Regions from separate parts of the Haloleucobacter albus genome, predicted to be linked through region 2. Evidence: riboswitches for the same ligand, from Rfam matches in the RefSeq annotation. Region 2 holds a riboswitch; the other holds the start of a gene.
What was found. Region 2 has a riboswitch for thiamine pyrophosphate ahead of thiC (phosphomethylpyrimidine synthase ThiC). Riboswitches for the same ligand answer to the same signal wherever they lie in the genome.
Positions count from the first base shown of each region.

Region 1 (7,850 bases), on a different contig from region 2:
CCAGTGGTGGATAATCCGCCCGCGCCACCGGCCAGACCAGCCAGTAGGCTCCCGTTCCCTCCACGGAACCGCCCAGCACCGGAACCAGCCGGCCGGCTTCCAGCTCCGGGCGGGCCAGATATTCCGGCAGCAGTGCCACCCCCAGCCCGGCAATGGCCGCCTGAATCATCGGGGCGAACTGGTCGAACAACATGCCGCCCCGTGCACCGCCCCGCGCCGGACGTGCGCCTGTCCGCCCCCCACCCTGCCCTGCACTCTGCCATGCGCCCTGCGCCCTGAACCATGTGGCCCAGGCGCTGGTGCGGGTTTCCAGTTGCAGCAGGGCCAGCCCCTCCATATCCGCCACGCATTCCACCGGATGCACGCGCAGCAGATCCGGCGCGATGCAAGCGGTGAGGCGCTCGTCGAACAGCTTCATATGGCCTGCGTCACGCCAGTCCGCCGCGCCAAAATGGATGGCGGCGTCAAACCCTTCCACCTCGAAATTGAAACGGCGCAGACGGGTGGCCAGATTGATGGAAATACCGGGGTTTCGCTCGGCGAAACGCCCCAGCCGCGGGGCCAGCCAGCGCGTGCCCAGCGCCGGCAATATGGCCAGAGACAGCGTTCCCCCGCCCGGATTCGCCACCAGTTCCATGCTGGCTCTCTGGATCAGATCCAGCGCGCGGGAAATATCCCGTCCATAAGCCTGCGCCGCAGCCGTAGGCACAAGGCGCTGGCGCTGGCGCAGAAACAGCACACAGCCCAACTGGCTTTCCAGATTCTGCACCAGCCGGCTCACCGCCCCCTGAGAAAGATCCAGCTCGCGCGCAGCCGCCGCCGTGGAGCCGGTACGCAACACTGCCTCGAAGGCGTTCAGCAGGCTGACAGAAGGCAGGAAGCGACGGGAACGGGACATGAAACTATGCCTAACATGCATGAACTTACGTTCAAACATTGTTATGGATCACCACAGGCTTTTGCTAAATCTCTTTTTCAAACGCCAAACATATCTGGAAGAGACATATGCCCCAGCAAGATCTGCCGCCCCTCGCCGGCCTGAAGGTTGTGGAACTGGCCCGCATTCTCGCCGGTCCGTGGATCGGCCAGACGCTGGCGGATCTGGGAGCCGAGGTCATCAAGGTGGAAAGCCCCGCAGGCGATGACACCCGCAGCTGGGGCCCGCCCTTCATTGAGCGGCCGGATGGCAAGGGCGGCACGGAGCGTGTGGCGGCCTATTTCCATGCCGCCAATCGCGGCAAAACCTCCATCACCTGCGATTTTTCCAGTGCGGAAGACCTGTCCCGCGTGAAGGATCTCATCCGTGAGGCGGATGTGGTGATCGAGAATTTCAAGCTGGGCGGACTCAGGAAGTTCGGGCTGGATTATGACAGCGTGGCCACCCTCAATCCCCGCGCGGTCTATGCCTCCGTCACCGGCTTCGGGCAAACTGGCCCGCGCGCCACAAGTCCGGGCTATGATTTTCTCATTCAGGGCATGTGCGGCATCATGGACCTGACCGGCGAGCCCGATGGCGAACCACAGAAGGTCGGCGTGGCCTGGATTGATATTTTCACAGGGCTTTACGGCGTTATCGGCATTCAGGCCGCGCTGGCGGAACGGGCGCGCTCCGGCCGGGGCCAGCATGTTGATCTCTCGCTTCTGGATACCGGCGTGGCTGTGCTGGCCAATCAGGCCATGAATTTTCTGGCCGGCGGCATGGTGCCCCACCGCATGGGCAATGCGCACCCCAATATTGTGCCCTACCAGCTTTTTCCCGCATCCGACGGGCATCTCATCATCGCCTGCGGCAATGACAGGCAGTTCAAGGCCCTGTGCCGGGTTCTGGATCTGCCCGGCATGGCGGAAGATGAAGCCTTCGCCACAAATCCTGCGCGGGTCAGCAACCGCACCCATCTGTGCGCGCATATTGCGGAAAAGACCGGCACGCGCACCCGCGCGGATCTGATCGCAGCTTTCGAGGCCGCCGGGGTACCGGCAGGGCCTATCAATACCGTCGCGGAGGCGATTGAAGACCCGCAAATTCAGGCCCGCAATCTTGTCATCCATCCCGAAGGCATGGCGGGCCTGCGCACGCCCATCGCCTTCTCCCGAAGCCCTCTGGTGCTGGAGAAGGCCGCGCCGGCTCTTGGCAATGGCGCGTGCGGCTTTACCGACCGGCCGGAAGACAACTCCTGACGCCAGTCAGAATGAAAAGGGCGCAGGCCCATACGGCCTGCGCCCCCGTTAACTCGATTTGCAGCCTCACTGCATCTGAAGCAGGAAGCGCCGGTTCATTGCCTGAAGCGGGCGCGCATTCATCGGGAAGATGGCGCGAAAGGCTTCAATATCCTGCGCATCCACACTCACCGGCGCAGCATAGATATTCCAGTCCACCACTTCGGCACAGGGCGGCGTGGTGAGCGAACCTTCATAACGATAAAGAGCCCGCTTCTTCGGCAGCAGGGCAGAAGGGTCCATAGGCTGCTTCAGGGCCTCGGACCCCTGTTTTTTCGGGGCGGCCGCCATGAGGGTGGAAAAGGCATCATTGGCCTCGCCCGGCACAAGAAACACCCCGATCACCAACAGCTTGCCGTCTTCGCCAACATGCACGAAATGCGCTTCCATGGCGGTGCGCTGGCCATCTATGGCATGCTCGCTGGGCGCGTGGAAATGGAACTGGCGCAGCGCATAAGGCTTGCCATTCATCAGCACGCCGCCAGCATCGCCCTCAACATCCAGCTGAATGGTGTGGCCATTATTGACCACCTTGAACGAGGCCGGCTTCCAGCCCAGTAACGGCCCGGTCGCCTCCGCCCGCACTGCTCCTTGCAGATTGACCGGGGATTGCTGAGCGCCAATGGCGCAGGCCTCATAGGCTTTTTCCAACGACCCCCAATGTTCAGGGCCGCCAGCCCCTTCATAACCCCAGGAAGGGCCCATAGGGGCATCCTGGGCCAGAGCCGTGCCGGCACAGATGGGGCAGAGCGCCAGGCCAGCCAGAAAACTGCGTCTTTTCATGATGGTGCCCTCTCAAAGAGGAGGCGTCTGAGCGAAAGACAGAAAAGCTGCTCCCGCAGACACGGACGATACGAGAATCTAATTCAGGCCCGCAATCAAGAGGGCAATGTGTGCGGCCGGCAGTTTTGCGCGCATCACATCTCCCATCACCGCCACACCCAATGCACCTGCCGCACGGCAAATGGAGACCCGTTCCACACCAATGCCCCCCAACGCCACCACCGGCACGGGAGAAGCCGTAACAAAATGCGCCAACCCTTCCGCACCCAGAGCCGGCCCATAGCCCGGCTTGGATGCTGAAAGAAACACCGGGCTGGCTGTCACATAATCAACGCTTCCGGCCGACAAGGCCCCGATCTCGGTCACATCATGAAGAGAAAGCCCGATGAGTGCCTCTGGCCCCAGCAATGCGCGGGCCGCACGGGCATCACTGCCGGCCGGCAAATGCACCCCATCCGCCCCTGCCGCCAGCGCGAGTTGCGCAGAACCATGCAGGGTCAGGGCCGCGCCGAAGGGCTGCGTCACCTCACGCAAGCGCACGAAAAGCGCCCGTTGCGCCTCCGGCGACAGATCCTTTTCGCGCAGGCTCACCCAACGGCAACCGGACGCGCAGGCCCCGGCCACTACCGCAACCACATCACCGCCCCGCACTTGCCGCCGATCCGTAATCAGCAGCAAGGGGGGATGGGGCAAGGATGACGACACGCGCGACCGGAAAGCCGGCATCTCAGCCGCCGATCAGGCCAAATTCCGGGCTGGAAGCTTCAGCATGAAGCTTTCTGGGAATACGCCCGGACAGGCGCGCCAGCCGCCCGCCTTCCACCGCGTAGCGAAAGGCCCGCGCCATGCGCACCGGGTCCAACGCCTTGGAAACGGCGGTGTTCAGCAGCACAGCCGAGCATCCCAGTTCCATGGCCAGCGCCGCATCGGAAGCCGTGCCCAGGCCCGCATCCAGTACCACCGGCACCGGCGAGCGCGAGCAGATCAGTTCGATCATGTGCGGATTGGCAATGCCGAGACCAGAGCCAATCATGGAGCCCAGCGGCATCACTGTGGCTGCGCCCAGATCCGCCAGCTTCTGGCAGGTCACCGGGTCATCATTACAATAGGGCAGCACCACAAAGCTGCGGTTCACCAGCTCTTCCGTGGCCTTCAGCAGCTCTTCCACATTGGGATAGAGCAATTCGCGATCACCGATGACCTCCAGCTTCACCCAATCCGTTTCCAGCGCCTCACGGGCGAGCTCGGCAGTGAGGATGGCGTCTTTCGCCGTCTGGCAACCGGCAGTATTGGGCAGAATATGCACCCGGTCGGTCAGCAGATCCGTCAGGCTTTCCTCATAGCCGGAAAGCGAGATACGCCGGATGGAGGCCGTGGCCATTTCCGAGCCGGAAGCCTCCAGCGAATCCAGAAACACCTGCTGGTTGGGATAACCCGCCGTGCCCAGAAACAGGCGCGAACGGAAACTGCGCCCTGCAATCACCAGCAGGTCATCCTGAGGGGCCGCCATGGACGGCACGCTGGAGGGGTGAGAGGTTGAAAGCGTGTTCACGTCACTCTTGCCTTATCTGATGGGGGCGGATCATCGGGGAAAGTAATGGGGCGCGGCGCCCTTCACCCCCCCTGCCGGGCGGTGATGATTTCCACCGTATCGCTATCGGCCAGAATGGTCTGCGCCCAGTTGCGACGCGGCACCACGGCTCCATTGAGCGCCACGGCGATGCCCTTGCGTTCCGGTTCGATCTGCTGCGACTGCAACAGATCAGCCACGGTCTTCACCGCGAGTTGGATCTCTTCGCCATTCACCTTCAGCGACAGCATCTTCTTCTCCTGCCCACTCATTCTGCTGCGACACGCGGATGGAAGCGCGCAGCGGCGAAGGGCGCGGCGACCTCATCCATCCGCCCTTCCAGAACCAGACGGGCAATGACCCGCGCTGTAACGGGCAACAGCAAAAGGCCATTGCGATGGTGGCCCGTGGCATAGATCAGCCCGTCCACCTCATCGCTCGACCCCAGAATGGGCGCATCATCCCGGCTGCCCGGCCGGAAGCCGACCCATTGCTCGATGATCGGCAGCTCCTCAATAGTGGGCAAAGCGCGCCAGGCATTGGTGAGCAGCGCCAACTGGCCACCGGCCGTGATCTGCGTATCGAAGCCCTTTTCCTCGGTGGTTGCCCCCAGAATGAGGCGGCCACTGCGGCGCGGCGCCAGGTAGATACCCGGCCCCCACAACACATGGTTCAGCAGCGGAGCGGCCGGGTCCATCTGCACGGCGGCCATCTGCCCCTTTACAGGGCGCACCGGCAACCGCTTTGCGGGCGTGATCTCCACGCCCCGGCTCCAAGCGCCAGCCGCCAGAATGACAATATCCGCCGGCACATGGCGTTCTCCGGCCTCCGCCGTGCCCGCCACCACGCCAGTGACACGCCCACCCACCGTTTCCACGCGGGAAACCGGGCAATGCTCATGCAGGGCGACACCGGCGCGGACAATGGCCAGCTTCAGCGCTTCCACCACCTTGCGATTGTCGACCTGATGATCCTCCGCCGTGAGAATCGCGCCCGAAAGCTGGGTGGCCAGATGCGGCTCCAGCCGGCGCGCCTGCGCCGGGCTCAGCCATTCCACCGGCAGGCCGAGAGATGTTTGCAGGGCGAAGAGATGGCGCAGCCGCGCCCCATCATCCGCCGTAATGCCGATGGTGATGGTGCCTTCCGTGCGCAGATCCACACTCTGGCCGGCATCCGCCTCCAGCTCGGCCGCGAAGGCCGGCCACAGCGCCTGGCTGGCCCGGTTGAGGCCGAGAAGCGCATCCTCCCCCGGCTCTGCCTCCGCACAGGCGGCCAGCATGCCGGCAGCAGCATGGCTGGCCCCAAGGCCGGCGATACCGGCATCGAACAGCTCCACCGCGCAACCGGCCTTCGCCAGCAACCAGCCAATGGAAAGCCCCATGACACCGGCACCCACCACCGCCACGCGCGGTTGCGCGCCAGCTACAGGCGATGCGGACGAAGAAGAATCAGATGTGGACGAGATGAAATTGGAAGACATGGAACCGGACGACAAGCCCTTGCTCATCGGCACCTCCCTACGCTGGCATGATCCAGACAGGTTCAATGGGTATGTTCTCAGCCGCATGGAGAGCGGCACCCCAGGCCAGCCTGTACTATCTCACGCACACAGGAAGGCGGCAAGAGGAGGTCGCAAGAGGAGGCGCAAGAGGAGGCGGCAAGAGGTGGGCACACGAGGAGCAAGGCGCACAGTGCCCAGCCGCGGTGTCCCCGCAAGCTCATCTGCGCCGGCGAGCCGCCTGCTGGGCCACCTGCAACACCACACGTTCACAGATGGAAGGGGCAAGCGGCGCATTGCGACGACCGGAAAGGATCGCCTCATCCACCGCCAGCATCAGCTTCGCGCAGCGGTCTGCGCTCAGCACGCGCAGGGCTTTCTCCAGTTTGGGCTTGCGGGAAAAATGCACCATGGGGCGGGCCTTTTCTACCGCCCGCTCCGGCGGCAGGCCGGCTTCCACCTGTAGGGCCATCTGATGCAAGCTGGAAAGACCACGCAGCAACGCACCCAGCACCGCATCCGGCCGGGTGGCGGCCCCAAACGCCTTGGCCAGCGCCTTCACCGCGCCGGCGGCATTCCCGGAAAGTGCGCAATCCACCACATCATCCAGCGCCAGCGCCGAAGCATCGCCCACAATGGTGCGCACATCCTCCACACTGACCCGGCCCGTGCCTGCCGCATAGAGAGTGAGTTTGGCGATTTCCCCACGCGAGGCCATCCGGTCCCCGCCGATCAGGGACACCAGCAGCTCCTTCGCATCCCGATCAATGGAAAGGCCGGCCTCGGCCATCATCGTATCGACAAGCCGGGCCAGATCGCGCTGGGTATCGGCATAGCAGGCAATGGCCAGCGCATTGGGAGAACCTTCGCACAGGCTGCGCAAGGCAGCTCCACGCTTGAGATCTCCGGCTTCCACCACCACCAGCGCCCCGGCCGGGCCTTCCAGCACCGGCTTGAGAGCCGGCACGATATTTCGGGAACCCGCGCGCACGCGAATGACACGCTCGCCCCCGAACAGGCCGATGGTGCTGGTTTCATCAATCAGGCGCTGGGGGTCGGCAGACAGCTCATCCCCCTCCAGCCGCACAAGGGCGAAGGGGTCGCTGGCATCCGGCACCGCCGCCTTCACCACGGCATCGGCGCGCTCACGCACCAGCCCGGTATCCGGGCCAAACAGCAAAATGACGCTCTTGCCCGGATCCCGCCGGGAGAGGGCCGTTTCGGCATCTCCCGGCCGCACCGCCACCATGGCTTATTTGCCCGGTGCCGCAGGCTGACCCGCTGAACGGATGAAATGCGCGAGCAGCTGTGTACGGATATCGGCGACGATTTCCTGAGAGGCCCGCCGTTCAGCATCCTTGGCAGCGCTGTAATTGGCGAAGCGCTGATAGCTGGTGTCGATCGTGGCGGAGCCCTTGGACTTGCCCTTCGCCACCTTCGTCTTTTTCGGATCGCCCTTGCGCACCAAGGTCCAGTCCGCTTCCACGCGGATGATCTCGTTATCCGGCAGGCCGGATTTCTTGTTCACCAGCGCCGTGCTTTTGCTCAGTTTGGTCTTGATGAGCAACTGATAGGCTGCATGCGCCGGATTACCCGCGCCGCCGTTGAAATCATAAATCAGATCATTGCGCAGCACATGGCCGAGGCTGCCATTGATGGGCATTACCTCCACGCTGCTCAGCTGCTCGCGCAGGCCCGGCCCGCCATCCGGCGTGCTGGCGGCATACATGGGCTGGAAACAACCGGCCAGCGCCGCCGAGGCGAGCCCGACAAAAGTCAGGC
Region 1 covers NZ_JBQWAS010000028.1:69,855-77,704, forward strand. The annotation lists gene ACT6QH_RS10290 (LysR family transcriptional regulator) at 1-898, opposite strand, end outside; gene ACT6QH_RS10295 (CaiB/BaiF CoA transferase family protein) at 1,006-2,178, shown strand; gene ACT6QH_RS10300 (carbonic anhydrase) at 2,245-3,000, opposite strand; gene ACT6QH_RS10305 (thiamine phosphate synthase) at 3,079-3,726, opposite strand; gene ACT6QH_RS10310 (thiazole synthase) at 3,728-4,510, opposite strand; gene thiS (sulfur carrier protein ThiS) at 4,615-4,821, opposite strand; gene thiO (glycine oxidase ThiO) at 4,839-6,077, opposite strand; TPP riboswitch at 6,068-6,163, opposite strand; gene holA (DNA polymerase III subunit delta) at 6,289-7,317, opposite strand; gene ACT6QH_RS10330 (hypothetical protein) at 7,321-7,850, opposite strand, start outside.
Region 1: another riboswitch for thiamine pyrophosphate. It lies ahead of thiO (glycine oxidase ThiO); the one in region 2 lies ahead of thiC (phosphomethylpyrimidine synthase ThiC).

Region 2 (7,850 bases):
GCGATTGTGGGGCTGTCTGGCGTATTGAGCCCGGATATGGCTGCGGATATTGCCGTGAGCCGTGCAACGGAAGTGTGCATTGGCATTCTGGCCACCTGGGCGGCTTCTGCTATTCTGTTTCCGCGTTTTGGCAATCTGGATTTGCCGGAAAAGCTGAAAGAGTCAGCGCGCCTTCTGAATATGTGCCTGAAGCCGGGCGTGGAAGGGGCTGCCGCGCGGGTGCAGCTGGCAGATCTGTTCGCTGAGTTGCACCGTTACGGCCGGCGGATTTCCCTGGGTGTGCCGGGGGCGCAACACCGGGTCAATGCCATTCGCAGCATGAACCGGGCCATCATGAGCAATCTGTTCATCTCGCGCGCCTTGTCGCATTCCGAGGCGCAGAAACCGGAACTGATGGCGCTGGTTGCGGCTTTGCCACAGGCGCTTTCCAGCCCGCAGGCTGCGGAAGAGGCGCAGAAGCAATGGGGAGATGCCGCCGGGGCGCTTCAGGTGCAGATCCGTGAAGCGAAAACGGAGGCTCTGGAGGATGAGAAGCCAGTTTCCTGGCAGGCTTTCGCAGGTAATTGCGTTCAGATTTTGCAGGGTTACAGAGCTTTGCATGATCCGAAGATCGAGCCGGTTCCGGTCGCCGGGCCTTTCCATATTGCCGGGGCGGATAGCCTGGTTGCGACCATTGTTTCGTTACAGCTTGTCTCCAGCGTGTTGATTATCACGGTTTTCTGGTGGCTTACAGCTTGGGATGCAGCCTCTATCGGCATCACTATTGCCAGCGTCTATACCTTGCTGCTGACCACGACGCAGGGTTATCGCACCATCATATGGGGAATATTACTGGGGCTTGTCCCAGCATTGGTGGTGAGTTTTCAGATAGTGCCGCTGTTTTCGGATTTTCCTTTCTTCGCTCTGGCGATTTCACCTTTCCTTCTGGTGTCATACATGCTGATCGGCATGGATGGCCCCTACAAGCTTGCAGGGGTGAATATCATTCTGATGTTTCTGGTGGCGCTCGATCCGGAAAATGTCATGACATATGATATGGCGGGAGCGCTGGAGGATCTTCTGGCGCTGACGCTGAGTTTTGCTGTGTGTGGTGTTGTGGGGCTGCTTGTCTTGCCTGTGGCGCCATGGCTTTTGCGTTTGCGTCTGTTGCGGGCGGCCGCGCGCACATTGCGGCGTAGCGCCAATGCCGATATGGCGCTGAGCCAGCGTTCCCAGATGCGCCTCACCTTTCTTGCCAGCACCATTGCGCCCCAGCTCAAGGCGCAGAAGGCCAACCCTTATTACGAAACCGAAATCGGGTTTGCGACCGGGCTGGCGGCAACGGCTTTCGCATTCCTTGAGGGGGATCTGGACCCGCAAGTGCCCTGGGCCGGTGAGGTGCGTGCGTTACAGGCCGGCATGGCCCGTTTGCACCTCTATAATTGGCGGGCGGGTTTGGCAGAGTTGGTTGTCATTGCAGAGCAGGGCCATGCCCTTGCCCGCGATGCGATTGGAAAGGACGAAAAAGGAGATGCTCTTTACGCTGCCTCAGCCTTCAAGACCTTGCTGGGGGCTTTGCGCATTCTTTCCACATTACGCATTTATGGGCCGGAGATTGCCAATCTTGTGCCAGAGGCTGTGAGCCTGAAAGCGGGATGAGGCTGTTCGTCAGCTTGCCAGTTTGGGGCAGGGCTGGCATCTCCTGTCTCATGTGCGTGGCGATGGATCTTGGCTGGAAACTGGCGCATGGCGTCTTGCGTGTCATCATGCACGCGGTGGTGCCATTGGTATGTGTGCTCACCGCTCTGGCTGTGCCGCCTGCATGGGCTGAAGCGGTTTGTCCCATCTCGGCCCGCCCACAGCCTGTGCCAAAGCTGGAGGCTGCGCGAAAGGCGCTTGCTGAGGGGCGGCGGGTCACCATTCTGGCCATTGGTTCTTCCAGCACAGCCGGGGTTGGGGCATCCAGGCAGGGCAGTTTTCCTGCACAACTGGCCATGCATCTGTCGCAGGCTCTGGGCCCTCAGGCTGTTACGGTGATGAATGCCGGTGTTTCGGGTGAACGCGGGCCGGCGACCCTGAGGCGCCTGGAGGCTTTCCTGTCCCAGCCGCACAAGCCGGATCTTTTGATCTGGCAGGTGGGCACCAATGATTATGTCTTTGGCGGACGGGCCGACAGGCTTTCGGATATTGTAATGGCCGGGTTGAAAATTGCGGATGCAGCGGGTGTTCCGGTCATTTTGATGAATCAGCAATATTATCCGCTGATCCTCAATGTGCCACGTTATGAAACCTTCGTGGCTGCGGTGAATGATGCGGCGCAGATGCAGGGTGTTTCGCTTCTGCCGCGCTATTCCATGATGAAAGCATGGTCTCGGCGCGACCCGACCGGCTTTGGGCAATTGCTCTCATGGGATCGCTTCCACATGAATGAGGCTGGCTATGCTTGTCTGGCGCAGTTGCTGTCCGCAACCATTCTGGAAGCCTTGCAGGGGAGTGGGACGAGCAAGAAGCCGGCGGGGCTCGCTATAAAACCCTCCGTATCAAGGGATTCATCATCGGCCTATCACGGCTTGTATTGAGTTGCTCTCGTGCTGGTGGCGGGGAGCCTCTTCGCGCGCGCAAAACGCACTTCACAACGAGAATATCTGAAATTCTGGAAATCACTTCTGAATGGTACAGGTGGGTGGGCTCGAACCACCGACCTCCGGTTCCACAGACCGGCGCTCTAACCAACTGAGCTACACCTGCACGCCTCGGGCTGTTGCCCTTGAAGTGAGCGCGAAAATTAGTCGGCCTTTTCCCGGATTGCAAGCACAGATCCGATCGCTCTCCACAGGCTTTGTGGTAAAGCGCGTTTATTTTTTTGTGGCGGAGCTGCGTCTTTGGTTTAACGCAACAATATCAAATGCTTGCGCGAAGTTCTGGGAGCATTGAAAAAAACGTGCGTACGTCCTGAAAACCAAAATCTGCGACATGTGAGGCATATGGTGCCTCTTTTTTCAAAAGACCTTCTGCCGATTCCGCACAAGATTCGTCTTTGAGGCATCCGGGCGCTTGATGGGAAAACGCTTCTTCAAGCACCTCTTCTCATTATGATATGTTATATCACTTTCTGCAAAATCCCGCATCGGGAAGGGGCGAGCCAGCGCTTCAATGGGGGCTGGTTCGGGGCCGGAGACTGAAACGTCGCCGGCACGTCTGTCCGAGGAGGCAGGTCAAACAGGAGGAGCTGGAATGGGTGACTGCAAGAAGCCGCAACATGCCAACCATGACCATACGCACGGGCCCGGTTGCGGCCATGTAGCGGTGCGCCATGGCGACCATGTGGATTATCTTCATGATGGTCATCTGCATCATCCCCACGGGGATCATGTGGATGAACATGTGATCGAGGTGAGCGAAACCAATCCGGATCGCTGCACCCCCGGCAATGTGGAAGGGCATGAGGCTGACCATACCCACGGGCCGGGTTGCGGCCATGAAGCCGTGCCGCATGGCGACCATGTGGATTATCTGGTGGAGGGTCGCCTGCATCATCCCCATGGCGATCACTGCGATGACCATGGCCCGCTTGATGTCGTGAAACCTGAGGTTTGAGCCTTGGACATTGCGCCTTGCATCAGCAGGTACGGATGAAGTGGGGTCGGTCCGGTGGGGCCGGCCCTTTTCCATGTGAAAATGGCCGCTCCGGCAGGAACGGCCATTCTCTGTGCTTATCTTTTCCGGGTCAGCCCTGCATTGAGGAGGGGGTCCGGTGGGCCATCACTCCGCCGCAGGCGGCTGGGTGACATCCGGCGCGGGCTGATAGATTTCGCTGCCGCTATCGCGGAACTTGCGCGCCATCTCAGCCATGCCTTCGGCAGCCGTATTATCGGCTTCCGCACGGGCAATATCACCCGCCTCGACCTTCAGCTCCTGCGAGATCTTCATGGAGCAGAATTTCGGCCCACACATGGAGCAGAAATGCGCCACCTTGGCGCCTTCGGCCGGAAGCGTCTCATCATGGAAACGCTCTGCGGTTTCCGGATCCAAAGAGATAGCGAACTGGTCGCGCCAGCGGAAGGTGAATCGGGCGCGGGAGAGCGCATCATCGCGGATGCGCGCCGCCGGGTGCCCCTTGGCCAGATCTGCCGCATGGGCAGCGATCTTGTAGGAGATCACGCCTGTCTTCACATCATCGCGGTCTGGCAGGCCCAGATGTTCCTTCGGGGTCACATAGCAGAGCATTGCCGTGCCAAACCAGCCAATCATCGCTGCGCCAATGGCGGAGGAGATGTGGTCATAGCCGGGGGAAATATCGGTGATGAGCGGGCCAAGCGTATAGAAGGGCGCTTCGTGGCAAACCTTGAGCTGCTTTTCCACATTCTCGCGGATGAGGTGCATCGGCACATGGCCGGGGCCCTCGATCATCACCTGGCAATCATGTTTCCAGGCGATTTCTGTCAGCTCGCCCAGCGTTTCCAGCTCGGCGAACTGGGCGGCGTCATTGGCATCGGCGATGGAGCCGGGGCGCAGGCCGTCGCCCAGCGAGAAGGAGATGTCATAGGCCGCGAGAATCTCGCACAGTTCCTCGAAATTCTCGTAGAGGAAGCTCTCCTTGTGGTGGGCGAGGCACCACTTGGCCATGATGGAGCCGCCGCGCGAGACGATGCCGGTTACCCGGTCCGCTGTCAGCGGCACGAAGGGCAGGCGCACGCCGGCATGGACAGTCATATAGTCCACGCCCTGTTCGGCCTGTTCGATCACCGTATCGCGGAAGACATCCCAGGTCAGGTCCTCGGCGATGCCGCCGACCTTCTCCAGCGCCTGATAGAGCGGCACAGTGCCGATCGGAACCGGCGAATTGCGGATAATCCATTCGCGGATGGTGTGAATGTTTTTGCCGGTGGACAGATCCATCACCGTATCGGCACCCCAGCGGGTGGCCCATACCAGCTTGTCCACTTCCTCGGCCACACCGGAGGTGACGGCGGAGTTGCCGATATTGGCGTTGATCTTCACCAGGAAGTTCCGGCCAATCGCCATCGGCTCGATTTCAGGATGGTTGATATTGGCGGGGATGATGGCGCGGCCGCGAGCCACTTCCTCACGCACGAATTCCGGGGTGATCTCGGTGGGGATCTGCGCGCCGAGCCCCATGGCCTTGTGGCGCGGGTGCGGGCCGCCATTGGCGAAGGCGAGATTCTCGCGCGCGGCCACATATTCCATTTCCGGCGTGATAATGCCGGCGCGGGCATAGGCCATCTGGGTGGGGCGCTTGCCGGGCTTGGCGCGCAGCGGCTTGCGGCCGGTGCGGTCAAACTGCGGCATGGCGGATTCCTGCCCGGCCTTCAGCCCGTTATCCTCCGGGCGAATGGCGCGCCCTTCAATATCTTCCACATCGCCACGGGCGAGAATCCATTCCGCGCGCAGGGCTGGCAGGCCCTTGGTCAGGTCGATGACGGCTTCCGGGTCAGTATAGGGGCCGGAGGTGTCATAGACACGCAACGGCTTTTCTGCCGGATCAGAAATGGCGATCTCGCGCATGGCGACGCGCACATCCGGCCGCCCCGCCTCAAGATAGATCTTGCGGGACTGGGGCAGGGGCCCGGTGGTGACTTTCAGGGATGAAGTGGAAGCTTCATCAAGCATGCGGTTCTCCATCAAGCTGGCGCGGGCGAGGGGTGCACGCGCGGGCGAAGTGAGAGCCGGGGTTCAAGCTGCAGGAGGCGGATGCGGATGCGCCTGTGGCATTGCCGCACGGGTTCCGATCCCTTCGCCGGTATGACCCGGATCAGGTTCGAAGGGTCAACGCGGTGCCGGAACCTTGCCGGTTCAGGCGATGCGAAATCTCAGCCCCATCACGGGGCCCCCCTTGGAACAGGAGGACTGTGGGCCACACAGGCAGCGAAAGTCAACGCTTCTCATGAAGCTGTGTCCGTGCGCCTTGTATCACAGGCCGGAAAAACCGGGCCGTGTGAAAAGCAGGCTTGGAAAATTTCTTCGGGAGGGGAATAAGAAGGGCAACACAGCCGCTGACATTCCAAAGCGAAGGCCCATTGCATGCAGCAATATCTTGATCTCATGCGCCGCATTTTCTCGGAAGGGGTTCGCAAGGACGACCGTACCGGAACGGGCACTCTTTCCGTATTTGGACATCAGATGCGGTTTGATCTGGAAAAGGGCTTTCCGCTTGTCACCACCAAGCGCCTGCATTTGCGGTCTATCGTGCATGAACTGCTGTGGTTCCTCGCTGGCGACACCAATGTGCGTTATTTGCAGGAACATGGCGTCAGCATCTGGGATGAGTGGGCGGATGCGGAAGGCGATCTGGGACCGGTCTATGGCCATCAGTGGCGCTCTTGGCCCTCGCCGGATGGCAGTGTGATCGACCAGATCTCTGATCTGGTGGAGCAGATCCGCACCAATCCCGACAGCCGCCGTCTGATCGTGACGGCCTGGAACCCCGGCGATGTGCCGAAAATGGCGTTGCCGCCCTGTCACTGCCTGTTCCAGTTCGCGGTGCTGGATGGAAAGCTCTCCTGCCAGCTTTACCAGCGTTCCGCCGATGTGTTTCTGGGGGTGCCTTTCAACATCGCCTCCTATGCCTTGCTCACCCATATGGTGGCGCAGGTGACAGGGCTGAGGGTGGGGGATTTCATCCACACCATGGGGGACGCCCATCTGTATGTGAACCATCTCGATCAGGCCCATGAGCAGCTGGAGCGCATGCCCCGCCATTTGCCCAGGCTACAACTGAACCCGCAGGTGAAGGATTTGTTCGCCTTCCGTTATGAGGATGTGAAGGTGGAGGATTATGATCCGTGGCCTGTTATCCGCGCGCCGGTTGCGGTGTAGGGTGTGGTTTCTGCACGCAAATGGTGCGGGCGCTTTCAGGCAACCGTGTTCTTGCCTTGAAAATGTGACAGGGTGAAACATCAACGCTCAGATGTCGGGGGAGATTTCGATGGCGGACGCAGGTAGCCTTCTAGGTCAGTTGCTTGGGGCGGCTCTTTCGAATGGCAGTGTCCGCAGGGGCGGGCAATCTGGCAATTCAGGCGGTTTGCAAGGGGCTCTGGGTGAAGTGCTAGGCCAGGTGCTCAGTGGTGGTGGGGTGAAAGGCTCCTCTACTGCGCAGCAGGGTGGTGCCGGCGGCATGCTGGGAGATATTCTCGGCCAGGTGCTGGGCGGTGGTGCGCCGCAGGGCGGTGCTCGGCCGCAGGGCAATGCGTCGGGTCTGCCGGGTGGGCTGGGTGACATACTCGGCCAGGTGCTTGGTGGGGGCAGCTCCTCTCAGGGCGGTGCGGCTTCCGGTGGTTTGCCGGGCGGCCTTGGCGATCTGCTGGGACAGGTCCTTGGGGGCGGCGCTGCACAGCAGGGCAGCACCTCCGCCTCGCGGGGCGGCAGCGGTGGCGGTCTTTCCGATATGGTGACGGATGCGCTGGGAAGCGGCGGCAGTGTGCCGGCCTCCGTGCCGTCTTCTTCCGGTTCCGCGCCCGTTCCTGCCCCGATGCCGCAGCAGGCTCCCTCCGGCAACACTTCCGGTGGCAAGGCCGCTGGCGGCAATGATCTGGTGAAATATGGCGGCCTTGCGGTGATCGGCATGCTGGCCTTCAATGCCTTCCGCAAATGGCAGGCCCAGCAGGGGGGGGGGGCTTCCCGCCTCATGGGTGATGTCGAGCCTTCCGACACCACCTTCGCACCTGAAAAAATGCCCGGTGGTCCTGAGGCATTCTCCGCTGTGCTGCTGAGCGCCATGACAGCCGCGGCGCAGGCGGATGGCGAGATTGATGCCGATGAGCTGAAGCACATCACTCAGGGGCTGGCCAAGGTGGGGGCCAGTACGGATGATCGTGAGGCGCTGATGCGTTATCTCACGACGCCCGTTAATC
Region 2 covers NZ_JBQWAS010000012.1:16,830-24,679, reverse strand. The annotation lists gene ACT6QH_RS01160 (FUSC family protein) at 1-1,638, shown strand, start outside; gene ACT6QH_RS01155 (SGNH/GDSL hydrolase family protein) at 1,635-2,558, shown strand; tRNA gene ACT6QH_RS01150 (tRNA-His) at 2,651-2,727, opposite strand; gene ACT6QH_RS01145 (hypothetical protein) at 3,214-3,576, shown strand; gene thiC (phosphomethylpyrimidine synthase ThiC) at 3,742-5,610, opposite strand; TPP riboswitch at 5,712-5,844, opposite strand; gene ACT6QH_RS01135 (thymidylate synthase) at 6,022-6,816, shown strand; gene ACT6QH_RS01130 (tellurite resistance TerB family protein) at 6,926-7,850, shown strand, end outside.